2 linked regions of the Lichenicola cladoniae genome follow. The protein of the gene in region 2 interacts with the protein of the main gene of each other region in a pairwise test. Links are inferred from orthologs where the notes say so. Each region holds a gene or a part of one and is shown on either strand. Other genes may lie near its edges. The genes, in order: lepA and HN018_RS16930.

Region 1 (7,533 bases), 330 kb from region 2 along the record:
GCGGCTGAACCGCTGCAACGGGCCGGTGCGTTTCCTGCTGCCCGAAGGCGGCGTGTCGGCGCTCGATGCACCCGGCCAGCCGTTCCACGATCCGGAGGCTGATGCCGCGCTGTTCGCAACGCTGGAAGCAACGGTTGAGCAGACCGAGCACCGGCGTCTCATCCGCCTGCCGCACCACATCAACGACGCAGCGTTCGCGACCGCGGCTGCGTCCCACTTCCGTGCCATCATCTGAAAGCAGCAGCATGCCCGCGATCCCCCGCCAACATCTCCTCGAGCGCTTCCACGCCATGGTCCGCGACGGTCGCCCGATCGTGGGCGGCGGCGCCGGAACCGGCCTCTCGGCCAGGTGCGAGGAGGAAGGCGGGATCGACCTGATCGTCATCTACAATTCCGGCCGCTACCGGATGGCCGGGCGTGGCTCGCTGGCCGGCCTCCTTGCCTACGGCAATGCCAACGACGTGGTGATGGAGATGGCGCGGGAGGTCCTGCCGGTCGTGCGCCACACGCCGGTGCTCGCGGGTATCAACGGGACCGACCCGTTCTGCCATTTCGACCGGTTCCTCGACGAGGTGAAGGCCGTCGGCTTCTCCGGCATCCAGAACTTCCCCACGGTCGGGCTGATCGACGGTAAGTTCCGGGCTAATCTCGAGGAGACCGGCATGAGCTATGGGCAGGAGGTGGACCTCATCCGCCTCGCCCGTGCCAAGGACCTGCTGACCACGCCCTACGTGTTCGATCCGGGCGAGGCCATCGCCATGACCGAGGCCGGTGCCGACATCGTCGTGGCGCATATGGGCCTCACCACGGGAGGCAATATCGGTGCCGCGACCGCACTGACCCTCGATGACTGCGTGGCACGGATCAACGCGATCTCCGAGGCCGCGCGGACCGTGCAATCGGACGTGATCCTGCTGTGCCATGGCGGTCCCATCGCAATGCCCGACGACGCCGAGTACGTCCTCGCCCGTTGCCCCGACTGTCATGGGTTCTACGGAGCGAGCAGCATGGAACGGCTGCCGGCCGAGCAGGCGCTCGTCGCGCAGACCCGTGCCTTCAAGAGCATCGCGCGAGGCGGCAGTTCCATCGGCGTCACGCAGAACGCACCTTCGTCGTAAGCCGGAGAACGACCATGGCCCACGTGTATGTCAGTGCTGTCATCGACGCCCCGATCGAGCGCGTCTGGGCGATCGCCCGGGACTTCAACGGCCACGCCGCGTGGCATCCGTTCATTGCGGAAAGCCATGTCGAGGACGGTTTCGCCCCGGACACCGTCGGCTGCGTGCGTAACTTCGTGCTCGGCAACGGCGGACACCTGCGCGAGCGCTTGCTGGCGCTGAGCGACGTCGACCACAGCTTCACCTATTGCATCCTCGAATCACCGATGCCGATCAGCGACTATAACGCGACGTTCCGGCTGACCTCGATCACCGAAGGCGGCGGCACCTTCGTCGAATGGCAGGCCCGCTTCGACGTTGCCCCCGAGGACGAGGCCCGTATCAAGGAGCAGGTCGGCCGCGCAACGTTTGCTGAAGGGATCGTCGCACTCGAGGCATACGTCGCGACTACATAGGCGTCCTGCGCCGGGTATTGCTTTATTGGAGACTTCTGCAGCTGAACCGGCCGACGCATTAACGCTTCGGCCGGTTGAAGCACTGGCGCCGCGTAGCAATCCACGATGATCGAAGCGCACATCCCGTTCTGGCTGCGCGATGACTTCGGGCTTGGCGACCACCCTCGATACGGTGCGGGGTGCGAGGCCGCCAAAACGCCCGGCGCCGCTCAGTGCTCGATGAACGGTCCCGGCTGGATAACATGGTGAGCGTCAGAAGAGATTGTAGCATCCAGACCACACTGCTTGCTGGAGACGGTCTTTCCGTTTTTCTGCACGACCAAGCCACTGGTGAAACCCGGATCATTGCGGCCATCTGCAGCGAAGGACGTGCGGGTGATCTTGTCATAGACAATGTAGCTGTATGCCCCATGGCTGACGGAGATCTGTGTTTCGCCTCCTCCAGAGAACATGTGATCGGCAATCGACAAAGCTTGTGACGACAGCTCTATCCGGTTGGACGTACCGAAATAATAGGTCGCCTTCGTGCCGTCAGAACAGACAGAGACGAGCTTGTGACCAATGGGGCAAGTAAAGAGAGATGTCTCGCCGGATTTACATAAGGACGGATCGGAGGTGGCGGCGGTTGCATCCGACATCGTCATCACACCGAGCAGGACAGCCACCATGATCGGGATCAGCGTCCTAACCTCGACTGCAGAAGCACGTTGATTGCCCGTCCGTATGCCGCCCATCGCTCGTTGCTCCCATTCGGCCCGGCATCAAGGTGCATCAGCGCGGACAACCGGCGATTGCCTGCAATGTGGCTGCATGGCTGTGTGCGATCTTGAACAAGTTTCCCCAGTCGAACGATATGCCTTTCCATGGTGATCCTCTACGAACGCGAACGCTGCTATCGACGATCCAACCCAGATTATCGCAACAGGTGGCAGCCACGGCACGAGGTCGAGCAGGCGTGCTAGGCCGGACGCCTACAGTAATCAGGACTGGCCTAGGCCAGCAAAGCTAGTCGTTTCTTTACGAGGTAATCGGAAGTAATGGAGATTACGTTCGTGCACAGTCAAAATATCAACGAGTGCTATATAGGAGGCGCTAAGCATCGTCGGCTCATCGCACTATGTTGGAGGCAGCCGTAAAAGCCGCCGCATCTCCCCAGCCCATTGATTTGCATCATTGTTGCTGGCGGATTGGGTGGGATTCGAACCCACGGTACGCTTTCACGCACACACGCTTTCCAAGCGTGCGCCTTAAACCACTCGGCCACCGATCCTGCAGCCTGGGCAAGCCTACCTACCCAGGGCGGCGGAACATACCAATTTTCCGTTCCGAATCAAGAGCCGGAAGAGGCGATCCGGCCTCAGCTCTCCATCTTGAGGGCAGCCAGGAAGGCGCTCTGCGGGATTTCGACCTTGCCGAACTGCCGCATGCGCTTCTTGCCCTCTTTCTGCTTGTCCAGCAGCTTGCGCTTGCGGCTGATGTCGCCGCCGTAGCACTTCGCCGTCACGTCCTTGGACAGGGCGCCGATGGTCTCGCGGGCGATTACCCGGCTGCCGATCGCCGCCTGGATGGCGATCTTGAACAGCTGGCGCGGGATCAGCTCCTTGAGCTTGGCGCAGATCGAACGGCCCCGCAGTTCGGCCGCACCCTTGTGGGCGATGAACGACAGCGCATCCACCGGCTCCAGATTGACCAGGATGGAGATGCGCACGAGGTCGCTCTCCTCGTAGCCGTCGATCGAGTAGTCGAAGCTGGCATAGCCGCGGCTGACCGACTTCAGCCGGTCGTAGAAGTCGAACACCACCTCGTTGAGCGGCAGGCGATACACCGCCATCGCCCGGTTGCCGACATAGGTGAGGTCCTCCTGGCGGCCGCGCCGGTCGTTGCACAGGGTCAGCACGGCGCCGAGATACTCGTCCGGCACCAGGATGGTCGCCTTGATCCAGGGCTCCTCCATCTTGGCGATGACCGACCCGTCCGGCATGTCGGAGGGGTTGTGCAGCTCTTCCATCTCGCCGTTGGTCCTGTAGAGCCGGTAGACCACCGACGGCGCGGTGGCGATCAGGTCCAGGTCGAACTCGCGGGACAGCCGCTCCTGGATGATCTCCAGGTGCAGCAGGCCCAGGAAGCCGCAGCGGAAGCCGAACCCGAGTGCCGCCGACGTCTCCGCCTCGTAATGGAAGCTCGCATCGTTCAGGCGCAGGCGGGACAGGCTCTCGCGCAGCTTCTCGAAATCGTCGGCGTCGATCGGATACAGGCCGCACCAGACCACCGGCACGGACGGCTTGAAGCCCGGTAGTGCCTCGGTGGCGGGACGGCGATCCTCGGTGATGGTGTCGCCGACGTTGCAGTCGGCCACCGTCTTGATGGCGGCGGTGATGTAACCCATCTCGCCTGGCCCGAGATCGTCGACCGGCTTCATCGTGGGGGTGAACACGCCCACCTGCTCGACGCTGTGCACCGAGCCCTTGGCCATCATGCGGATCTTGGCGTGCCGCTTTAGCCTTCCGTCCTTGATCCGCACCAGGATGACCACGCCGAGATAGGCGTCGTACCAGCTATCGACCAGCAGCGCCTTCAGGGGGGCGTCGGGATCGCCGGTCGGGGCCGGCAGCCTGGTGACCAGTGCCTCGAGCACGCCGCCGATGTTGATGCCGGTTTTCGCCGAGATCTCGACCGCATGATCGGCGGGGATGCCGACCACGTCCTCGATCTGCTGGCGCACCCGCTCGGGCTCCGCGGCCGGCAGGTCGATCTTGTTCAGGATCGGCACGATCTCGTGGTTGGCGTCCAGCGCCTGGTACACGTTGGCCAGCGTCTGCGCCTCGACCCCCTGGGAGGCATCGACCACCAGCAGCGAGCCCTCGCAGGCTGCCAGCGAGCGGCTGACCTCATAGGCGAAGTCGACGTGCCCGGGCGTGTCCATCAGGTTGAGCACGTAGGTCTTGCCGTCCTGCGCCTTGTAGTCGAGGCGGACGGTCTGGGCCTTGATGGTGATGCCCCGCTCGCGCTCGATGTCCATGTTGTCGAGGACCTGGTTGGTCATCTCGCGTTCGGTCAGCCCGCCGCAGACCTGGATCAGCCGGTCGGCGAGGGTGGACTTGCCATGGTCGATATGGGCGATGATCGAGAAATTGCGGATCAGCGAGAGCGGCGTGTCGGTCATGCGCGCACAGATAAGCGAAACCGCGGGGAAAGTCAGTAAGCGGGCTCAGGCGAACAGGCGTTCCGTGTCGGCCGTGACGGCGACCGGGCGGGCGGGCGCCCCGGCCAGGGGCCTGATGCCGCACGCGGCGAGGAAGCCGGCGATTTGGTCGAACACCGCGGGGTCCCGGCTGGGATCGTCCGCATCGCCGCGCGGCACCCAGATGATGGTGTCGAAGCGGGCCCGGGTCAGCAGCACCCGGTAGGTGTTGAGCCGCCAGGCGATCTTGTCGGCATCGCGCGACTGCTGCCACCGCGTGCCCCGGAACGAGCGCGCCTGCCACGCGTTCGTGCCGTCACCGGCCCGCACCAGGTCGCCGTCCCAGCACAGCCCGACCTGGTCGAGCTCAAGCCCCTGGATCGAGAATTGGGTGGCCACCAGCTCGAGCGCGTCGGACGCGCGAACGTCCCGGTCACGCAGCCAGCTATCGAGAAACCAGCGCGCCACCGCGCCGGGGTCCATATGCTCGAGCTCGCATCCGAGTCCCTCCGCACGCAGCCGACGGGCACCGGCACTCGCCACCAGGCCGGCGCGATGGACGTCCCGTGCAGCGGCCCGCAACCCGGCCCGCAACGATACGAGATCCCGGGTCAGGCGGAACGGCACTTCGCCCTCCGCGGCGATGATCGAGCGGGCGGATGCCGCGTCGCCACGCAGTACCGCATCGACCCAGAGCGGCGTCGCATCGTGCCGCAGCGAGCGGACCGGTACCGTCAGGTGCAAGGCGGGTTCGATCGTCAGACCCGGCAGGGGCGGCAGCCGGTTCCGTGGTTCGGGATGCTCCAGCGAGGCGCTCGACACGAACACCCGCCACTCCGGCCGCTGCTCCAGCGCCAGTCCCCAGGCGGCAAGACCGCCCTCCCCGTCATGGATCTCCTGCCCGTTGCCGATCAGGCAGACGATGCCGGCGAAACCCTCGTGCCGCGCCATGATGTCCAGCACATGCGCCGGCTCCGACCGGTCGAGCTGCACGGGCCGGTCGCGCGTCCGGGCGACGGCGTGCGCCTCGGTCCAGCTCCGTTGCGCCTCGTCGATCACCACCACCCGCTCGGGCGGGGCCTTGCCCAGGCGCACGCCGTCGTCGCGAAACCGCGGCAGCGCCTGGATCACGCCCTTCATGCGGTGCGCCGCGACATCCCGCCTGGTGTCCGAGTTGGCGACGATGTTGCGCACCAGCGCTTCGCGCAGCACATGAACCAGCGTCGGATTGCCGGTCAGGAAAACCGCCTCCGGTTCCTCGGACGTCCTGGCGAACGCGGCGTTCAGCCCGCACAGGGTCTTGCCGGCGCCCGGGATGCCGGTGACGAACAGGATAGCCTTGGCTTCGGCGGCACGGCTGTCGCCCAGGATCGACGCGATCCGGCTGGCGGTCAGGGTCAGGTTGACGGCATCGGCACGGGCGCTGGCGATTTCCGCCACATCGTTACGGTCATAGAGTTTGCAGGCTGCCTCGATCACGTTCGGCACCGCCTGATAAGCTGATCGTTCCCAGGCCGCGCAATCCAGCGCCTGTCCCACCGTGGTCATCTGGGCGTCGAGCGCCTGCAACAGGTCACCGAGACTGGATGCGCTGGCGTTCAGCACCGGCGCCCGCCCGGGATACATGAACGGCAGCATCGGGAACGGGGCCGGTGCGTCGGTCGCCACCAGGATCGGCAGAATCGGATGGCGACGGGAGCCGGCATGGAAGTCCTGCAGGTCGAGCGCGTAACCCTCGAGCTGATCGTGCGCGGCCGCGTCGAACCGCTCGGCACCGACCTTGAACTCGAGGACATGGATCGCCTTGGGTGACAGCAGGACCACGTCGATCCGGCCGCCAAGCCGCGGGATCTCGAACTCCAGCAACACGCGCCACTGGCCGATATCGGAAAGTCGGCATAGCGCGTCACGCAGAATTGCCGCCTGTGCGTCCCATGCCCGAAGCTGCTGCACCTCGTTGACACGGAACTGCCGGATCGCCCGTTCCGATAGGATTGCCACAAGCTGATGGTCGGCCAGTTCGAGAAATGACCGGGCGTCGCCGGACCACCAGGCTGTCATGCACACGGAACCTAGATCATTACGGTCCTAGAATGGCATGCGTCGGGATGACGGACCAGGTGTTCAGCCGACGAAAGCCGCCAGCTCGGTGTCGCGCAGCAGATGCACGCCAAGACGGATCGCCTCGTCGCGGGCGCGCTGCGAGAACGGCGCGTTCGAGGCGAGCGCGGTGATGGCGGCCTCCTGGCGCGAGCCCATGATTGCGGCCTCGTCCACCATCTCGCCGGTAATCGCCGTCGGCGATACACGGCAGCGCACCACGAGGACGGCATCGGGACGCCGGCCGATAATGTCCGGACCGGCGCCGCCGTCGTTGAAGCCCAGTTGCGTCGTCCACCCTGCGGCCTCGAGTTCGGTCGCGCAGAGCTTGCGGAAATCCTGCGGCGTCGGCATCGCGCCGGGCTTCGGCGCGATCACCACCGGTTCGGTCGGGGTCCCGTCCTCGTGCGGCGGCCAGCCTGCATCCTCGACATGCGCGAAATGCCGTCGCCGCCGGGCGACGAGCAGCGCGCCGCCTACGAAAACCAGCAGCAGCAGCGTCACCAGGATACTCGTCAACAATGCGTGGCCCTGGTGCGAGGTCGCCCCCGTCGCCGTCTGCGGCGGCCATGCCGGGGCAGCGACCGGTGGGACAACGGGGACCGCGCTGGCGGGCGCCGAAGTGGGGATCGGAGATGGGAGCGGCACCAGGTCCGACGAGGCAGGCGCCGGGCTGGCC
Region 2 (7,535 bases):
TCGCGGCCGGACTGTCCTCGTCGATCTTTACCCGCGACCTGCACGAGGCCGAGCGGTTCGTGTCGGTCGAGGGCTCCGACTGCGGCATCGCAAACGTCAATATCGGCCCGTCCGGTGCGGAGATCGGCGGCGCTTTCGGCGGCGAGAAGGATACCGGCGGTGGCCGCGAGTCCGGTTCGGACAGCTGGCGCGCGTACATGCGAAGGGCGACCAACACCATCAACTACGGCAAGACCCTGCCACTGGCGCAAGGCGTGGTGTTCGACGTGTGATCGGGTGTTTGTGATCAATTGATGACGACCGCCCGGCAAGGTTACGCTCGGCGGTTGCATGGGCAATGCTGGCGGCCCGTCGCAGGAGTGTCCTGCGACGATCCGCCGAAAGAAACCCTGCCAGATGGTCAAGATCCTGCCTGCCTTGCCGCAGATGGCGAACAAGGCCCACTTCACCGGTGCTGCCTGGGTTCCGGACAAGCAGGCACAGGAGCAGGCCCTCAAGGCGTCCGGCCAGACCAAGGCCGATACCTATGACATCGTCATCCAGGCCGCCACCCTGCTGAACTCGACGATCGAGGGCGCCTATTACGACCACCCGATCAAGACCACCTCCTATGGGGCACAGGCCGGCGTCGACGGCGCGAAGCTTCTGGAAGGCAAGGGCGAGGAGGCGCTGAAGAAGCTGTCCGGCAAGCGCAACCCGCTCTTCGACGAATACGCGATCGAGACCGGTGGACAAAGCCCGGTCACCCAGAACTACCTGACCAGCCGTCGCTGGAAGAAGCTCGGTGGCAGTGCCTTCCAGACGCTGGGCAACCTGCTGAGCCTGGCGCCGCCCACCGCGGGCGTGAACATTGCCGGGACGATCTATCACGGCCAGGCGACCGGCCTGACCGCGATGCACATGGCGCGGATCGGCTACATCGCCAACACCTACAGCAAGGCGCAGCAGGTCCAGGACTGGTGCAAGCTCGTCGAGGCGATGAAGGCGATCAAGCTCGGTGTCCGCGGCAGCCAGCTGGTGGGTTCCGTCGTGCCGCTCGCGTCGATGCCGACCGCGATCGCCGCGGCCGTCATCAAGACCGGCGTGAAGCTGACCACCACCGGCGCCTGTTTCGCTGCGGCGGCGCAACTGCACTGGATCGCCTATAACGAACAGATTGCCGCCAATTCGATCGAGATGCTGCCGATGGGCGCGCAACCCGCTTCGACCAGCGGATCATCATCCGGCGCCTCGACGCGTTCCGGCGCGACGGCCTTCTACTCGGCGGCAACGCACCAGACGACATCGTCCAGCCGCCCGTCATCGCCGCCACCGGCCCTGCAGCGGGCCGCTCCTCTCACTCCGAAACTGCAGCCGAAGAAAATCGGCCGTGAGGCCGGACCAGCCTCGGCGATCGTCTGGGAGATTTTCACCAAGCGTGGTGCGACGCGGGTGTTCGGCGCCTACGACGTCGCCGCCCTGGTCAGGGAACCTGCCGGCTGGATGGCGCTTGGCGACAAGCTTATGCTGATCTAGCTGGCGCGAGGTCGAACATGCACCCCATTCTCCAGGATATCCCGATCGGTCTCGACGCCACGGGGGTGCGTGTCGAGACAGACTCGATGGGCGAGATCGAGGTTCAGGCAGATCGCTACTGGGGTGCGCAGGCGCAGCGATCGCTCAAACATTTCTCGATCGGGGAGGAGCGCATGCCGGTCGCGGTGTCGCGTGCCTACGGCCTCGTCAAGAAGGCTGCGGCGCTGGTCAACGCGGCCGAAGGCAGGCTTCCGCAATGGAAGGCGGATGCGATGATCCGGGCGGCGGACGAGGTGATCTCCGGTGCCCTCGATGCGCACTTCCCGCTGTTCGTCTACCAGACCGGGTCCGGCACCCAGTCGAACATGAACGTCAACGAGGTGATCTCGAACCGCGCGATCCAGCTGCTCGGCGGCGAGCCCGGCTCGAAGAGCCCGGTGCATCCGAACGACGACGTGAACATGGGCCAGTCGAGCAACGACACCTTCCCGACCGCCATGCACGTGGCGACGCTGGAAGCGCTGGACGACCGGCTGCTGCCCGAGCTCGACGCGCTGGCGGCGTGTCTCGAAGCCAAGGCGGCGGAATGGCACGACGTGGTCAAGATCGGCCGGACCCATCTCGAGGATGCGGTGCCGCTTACCGTCGGCCAGGAATGGTCGGGCTATGCCTATCAGCTCCGCGACGCGATGGCGGCCTTGAGCGCCACCAGGCCAGGCCTGCTGGAACTGGCCGCCGGCGGTACCGCGGTGGGAACCGGCCTGACCGCACCGGCCGGCTTCGGTGTCAATATCGCCGCCCGCATCGCCGAGCTGACCGGACGGAAATTCATCACCGCGCCCAACAAGTTTGCAGCCCAGGCCTCGCTCGATGCGATGGTGCGTACCTCGGGCGCACTGCGCGGGGTTGCGGTGGCGCTCATCAAGATTGCCAACGACATGCGCTGGCTCGGCTCCGGCCCGCGCTGCGGCCTGGGCGAACTGTTCCTCCCGGAGAACGAGCCGGGTTCTTCGATCATGCCCGGCAAGGTCAATCCGACCCAATGCGAGGCGGTGGTGATGATCGGCATCCAGGTGATCGGCGACGATACCGCGGTGGCGTTCGCCGGCAGCCAGGGCAATTTCGAGCTCAACGCGATGCGGCCGATCATCATCAACAACGTGCTGCGCAGCATCCGCAACCTGACAGACGGTGCCTGCAATTTCCGCAGGTTCTCGGTCGAGGGCACGACGCTCAACACCAAGCGGATCGCCCAGCATGTCGCGAACTCGGTGATGCTGGTGACGGCGCTGTCGCCGGTGATCGGCTACGATGCGGCATCGAAAATCGCACATCATGCGACCGAGCACGATTTGACGCTGCGCGAGGCGGCACTCGCATCCGGCACCATCTCCGAGCAGGCATTCGACGATGCCGTCGATCCGGCGAAGATGGTCGGTAGCGGCCTCGCCGGAGCCTGATATCCGGCCGGTGCTTTTGGTTTCGATAGGCGGATGGACGTGGGGGGCAGAAGCGGGTTCGCGCTGCGTGACTCGATTATCGAGGCGCCACGGTTTCTCCGGTAGCCGGTTGTGATCTGTATCGGGATTGCCGAAAGACCGAGCGAGCTTCGGCCTGGATCGAGTTCAGGTCGGACCGGACCGCGTTATGCATGGTCTGCACAGACGGGTGAACCGCATAGAACGACAGCCAGTCGGAACGACGCTGCGAGACAGCCACGCCGACGAATATGTTCTCGACGACGACGATCGTTGACTTCAACACGGTGGGAGGCCTCGGGTTACCCTGGGATCGGCGCTGTTCGCAAGCGCCGGGCGTGTCTTAGATCAAATGCAGATCGTTATGGTGTGACTGTTCCATGACCCACACGCGGCGATCCCCTACAAAATTCGCGCCCGCTTCATCAGCAGCCAGGTGAAGGCCATGAACAGGAAGCAGACGAAGCCGGCTTCGATGGTACCGGCGTGGCTTCCCGAGAGAAACATGCCACCGGTGTTCATTCCGAAAAATCCGGTCACGAATGTCGCCGGCAGCATGAGGGTCGTCATGACGGAGACGACGTAGAGGCGACGGTTGGTCTCTTCCGCCTGGCGGGCGGCAAGCTCGTCCTGCAGCGAACGTGCCCGATCCTGCAGCGCCAGCAGGTCGTCGAGCGCCGCATGAAGCTGCCTGCGCGACCGGTCGAGCAGATCTTCCTCCGCCCATTCGGGCAGTGCCAGGTCCTCGCTCCGCATGATCCGGTCCATCGGCGCGATCACCCGCCTGAGCATGGTCGAGCGCCGGCGGGTCTTGCCGACGATGCCACCGACATGATGCAGATTGCTGTCCCGGTCGTCGGACAGCAGCACGTCCTCGGCCTGGTCGAGATAATCGTCCAGCTCGCCGATATTGTGCCGGAGGCCACCGCCGAATTCGAGCAGCGCAAGGTCGATCAACGCGGCCGCCGAGGCGACTTCGGTTCCTGCCACCAGCGAGCGGTAGATGCGATAGAGCGCCGGCACACGGCGGCGACGCGTGGTGATGAGCAGGTCCGGCAGCAGGGCGAACCGGAACGCGCAGAGCTCCTTGTCGAAATCGGTCAGGGTGTCGTCGAAGGCCGGAAGGGCACCGAACACCGCACCGTCCTCGGCTTCCAGCCGCAGGCCGCCATCCGCGCCGATCAGGGCATCGCGAGCGATCTCGGGCAGCCAGCCGAGCCGGCCGAGACGCTGCGTCGCCAATGCCGGGACCGCATCGAAATGCAGCCATAGCCAGGATTTGTCGGGTAAAGCCCTTCCGGCAAGACGCTGCGAGACGACAGCCTGGCTCGCGCCGACCGGTTGCTCACCCGGCTGGAAGTAGAGGCTCCAGACCATCCCATCGGGTCCGATCCGGTCGATTTCATTAACGTCCAGTGACATCGCCTTCACTTCCGTTCACGGGCACTACCCGTTTGCCAGCTCGCTTTCGGTTCGACCGCATGGTTGCAGGTCAGCCAAGCGCTCAATTTTCTTGCGTATACCATAGCAAACTTCTAGATCCGCTCCCCTGGCCGAAGGGGGCGAACCCGCCCAACAGGCTGTCTACTGGTTCGAGGGTACGTGATGAACGCACTAGCTCAACTGGGGATGGTCTCGGATCTTCCGAGCAATATCCAGATGTCACCCGTTTCCGCCATCGCCGCGATGGACGAAGCTAAGGATTACTTCGTCGAGAAAGACGGAATGAAGTTTGCAGGTGTGCATCTTCTGGTCGATCTATGGGACGCGACCAACCTTGCCGATCCGGATCTGATCGATCGCACGTTGCGCGAGGCGGCCCTGGCAGCCGGCGCAACCATCCTGCACAGCCACTTCCATCATTTCACGCCGAATGGTGGCGTGTCCGGTGTGGTCGTGCTCGCGGAGAGCCACATCTCGATCCACACATGGCCCGAGCGCGACTTCGCTGCGGTCGACATCTTCATGTGCGGCGCCTGCGATCCGCACCTGGCGATCCCGGTCATGCAGCGCACGTTCCAGGCGCTTCGCGTCGACCTGGACGAGCAGCGTCGCGGTCGCATCGGCTGACCAGCCGGTGCCGGAGCGGATCTTCGGATCCCTCCGGCACCACCAGTCGGCTTAGCGGGTTTCCCGTACGACGTACGTGTAGAACCGCATGATCCCATCCTTAACCTCTCGAAACAGTCCCTGAACTTCCGTATCGAAGCCGGGAAAGAGGTTCGACGCGCGTTCGAACGCCTGGAGATACGAGATCATCGGCTGCGCCCGGTCGTCCAGTCGCTCGCCCGGGACGATGGTGGCGATCCCCGGCGGATAGACCAGCCACAGGGTAGCGGCAATCCGGCCGGACGTTTCGTCAAGGGGCACGTAATCAACCCGGTTGCGCACCAGTTCGCGCGCTGCCTCGTGCGGAAGCATGGCAAGCTCGGGCAGATGCCGCGCCTGGAATTGCGCCGCCTGTAGTTCGCTGAGCCGTGCACCCCGGTAGAACCGGTGCATCTCCCTGCACAGGTCGCGAAGCCTGACGCCCTTGTAGCGCTGCGGGCGGCGGGCGACGAAGTCCGGCATGACGAAGTCGAGCAGCGCATTCTCGTCATGCAGCTTCTTGAACGTTACCAGATGCGACAGAAGCGTTCCCGCCTTGCTGCTTTCGACGCCCGGCGTCAGCAGGAACAGCAGCGAGTTGAGGTCGTTCTTTTCCGCGACGATCCGGTTCTGGCGCAGATATTCCGACACTACCGGGGCCGGTATCCCGTGCTCGGCGTAGCCGTCCGGGCTATCGGCGTCGAAGCCGGGCGTCAGCAGGGTGAGCTTGTTGGGATCGGTCATGGCCCACCCCGGATGGACGCCGGGGAAGCCATGCCAGGCTGCATCCGGGCGGAGTTCCCACTGGGCGGGATCGCTTGCCAGCAGGTCGGTCGGGGCGTCCTCCCACGGCATGCCTTCGTAGGAGCCCGATCGCGCCGATGCCTGGACGGTCTTGGGAACGAACGGTTCGAAGAACCAGCGCCGGGCAGGATCCTGCTGGCTCTCTTGGTACTCACGGCTGCTGAGCCGGATCTTCTTCCTGAGCTCGATGCCCAGCCGCACCGTGTCGTCCCACAACACTTCGCCCGAGCGCCCCTTCATCATCTGCGCACCGACGTCGAGCGAGGCGAACAGCGGGTAGAACGGGCTGGTCGAGGCATGCAGCAGGAACGTCTCGTTGAAGCGCCGGTGCCCGACCTGGCGATCCTGGCCGGCGAGATGACTATCCTTGATGTGGATCTGGGAGGCCTGTGAGAAGCTCGCGAGCTGCTTGTGCGTGCTCTGGGTCACGATGATGCCCGGATCGTCGGGCCCCAGGTCGCGCAGGCCCATGCCGAACCGGCCGCGAAACAGCGGATGGAACTTCATGAAGCCCGCCCAGGCTTCGTCGAACAGGATGTAGTCGCAGAGATGCCCGATCCGGGCCAGGACCTCCTCGGCGGAGCAGATGGTTCCGTCGTAGGTGCATTGCTCGATCACCGCGGCACGGAACGGCCGCTTCTGGCGCCAGGCCTCCTTGTCCTTGACGAGGGGATGAACGCGCACCGCCTCGCGCAGGGCTGCTTCCTCCAGCGCCTCCAGGCGCATCGGGCCGATCAGACCGTGGGGATTGCGCAGGGTCTCGATGAAGATCGGCGTGGCACCGCTGAGCAAAAGCGCGCCATGATGGGCGGCCTTGTGGTTGTTGCGGTCGAACAGGACCACGTCGCCCTCGGCGAGCAGCGCGCTCAAGGCGATCTTGTTGGAGGTCGATGTCCCGTTGAGCACGAAGTAGGTGCGTTCGGCGCCGAAGATGACGGCAGCTTCCTGCTGGGCGCGCAGGGCCGGGCCTTCGTGCGTCAGCAGGTCGCCGAGCTGCAGCACCGAATTGTCGAGGTCGTCGCGAAACACCGCTTCGCCGAGATGCTCCACGAAGATACGGCCGATCGGGGACCGACGGTAGAAGGCACCGCCATTGTGCCCAGGACACGTCCAAAGCATGTTGCCCTGCTCGGCATAATCCACCAGCGCGCCGAAAAACGGCGTCTTGAGGGTATCGGCATATTGCCGCAGCCGGGCGACGAGGTTCTTGGCGATGAAGTCGGGGGTTTCCTCGGCAAGAAAGATGAAGCCGTCGACATGGTCTAGAACGTCCACCGAGATGTCCTCGAGCCGGTGGCGGCGAACCAGGATGATGATCGGAACGTCGAGGCCGCGTTTGCGAACCAGGTCGATCAGTCCGGCGGATTTGCCGGATGCGCCCTTCTTGCCCCAGTCCACCACCACGCAACCGATCGCGGCATCGGTGCGGATGACCAGTTCGGCATCATCCTCCTGCCGGGCACGAAGCACGGTGTAGCCGTCCTCCTCGATCTCGGTGAGGATCTGGTGGAGCCGTGCGCCTTCGAGATCCAGCGGATTAAAAGCCGGCGCGCAGATCAGAAACTTGAATCGGCGTCCATATTCCATGCGCACTATCCCCAGGCCGGTTGCTCGGTACACCGGCTGAGGAGGATCGGCCAGGGTGTTTAA

The links.
Region 1: the proteins of HN018_RS16930 (region 2) and lepA interact in binary tests that used the Escherichia coli proteins (3 or more experiments, as listed by UniProt). The link is inferred for Lichenicola cladoniae from one-to-one orthologs.

Annotation. Positions count from the first base shown.
Region 1 is NZ_CP053708.1:3,403,373-3,410,905, forward strand. What follows is about bases 2,334-5,248. They hold lepA (translation elongation factor 4), read right to left. Parts: upstream 4,737-5,248; coding sequence 2,931-4,736; downstream 2,334-2,930. Other genes in these bases: HN018_RS15490 (DUF2075 domain-containing protein), read right to left, coding at 4,782-5,248. In the rest of the region: HN018_RS15460 (Tm-1-like ATP-binding domain-containing protein), read left to right, coding at 1-235; HN018_RS15465 (phosphoenolpyruvate hydrolase family protein), read left to right, coding at 246-1,118; HN018_RS15470 (SRPBCC family protein), read left to right, coding at 1,133-1,573; HN018_RS15475 (hypothetical protein), read right to left, coding at 1,783-2,307; more of HN018_RS15490, read right to left, coding at 5,249-6,815; HN018_RS15495 (restriction endonuclease), read right to left, coding at 6,879-7,533. UniProt on the Escherichia coli protein: Required for accurate and efficient protein synthesis under certain stress conditions. May act as a fidelity factor of the translation reaction, by catalyzing a one-codon backward translocation of tRNAs on improperly translocated ribosomes.
Region 2 is NZ_CP053708.1:3,733,185-3,740,719, reverse strand. The notes cover bases 2,406-5,322. They hold HN018_RS16930 (CorA family divalent cation transporter), read right to left. Parts: upstream 4,416-5,322; coding sequence 3,396-4,415; downstream 2,406-3,395. Other genes in these bases: HN018_RS16920 (Orn/Lys/Arg family decarboxylase), read right to left, coding at 5,115-5,322; speD (adenosylmethionine decarboxylase), read left to right, coding at 4,599-5,063; fumC (class II fumarate hydratase), read left to right, coding at 2,406-2,975. Also shown: amaB (L-piperidine-6-carboxylate dehydrogenase), read left to right, coding at 1-272; HN018_RS16940 (hypothetical protein), read left to right, coding at 397-1,515; more of fumC, read left to right, coding at 1,533-2,405; more of HN018_RS16920, read right to left, coding at 5,323-7,472. UniProt on the Escherichia coli protein: Zinc transporter. Acts as a Zn(2+):proton symporter, which likely mediates zinc ion uptake. Purified ZntB reconstituted in liposomes also binds and transports Cd(2+), Ni(2+) and Co(2+).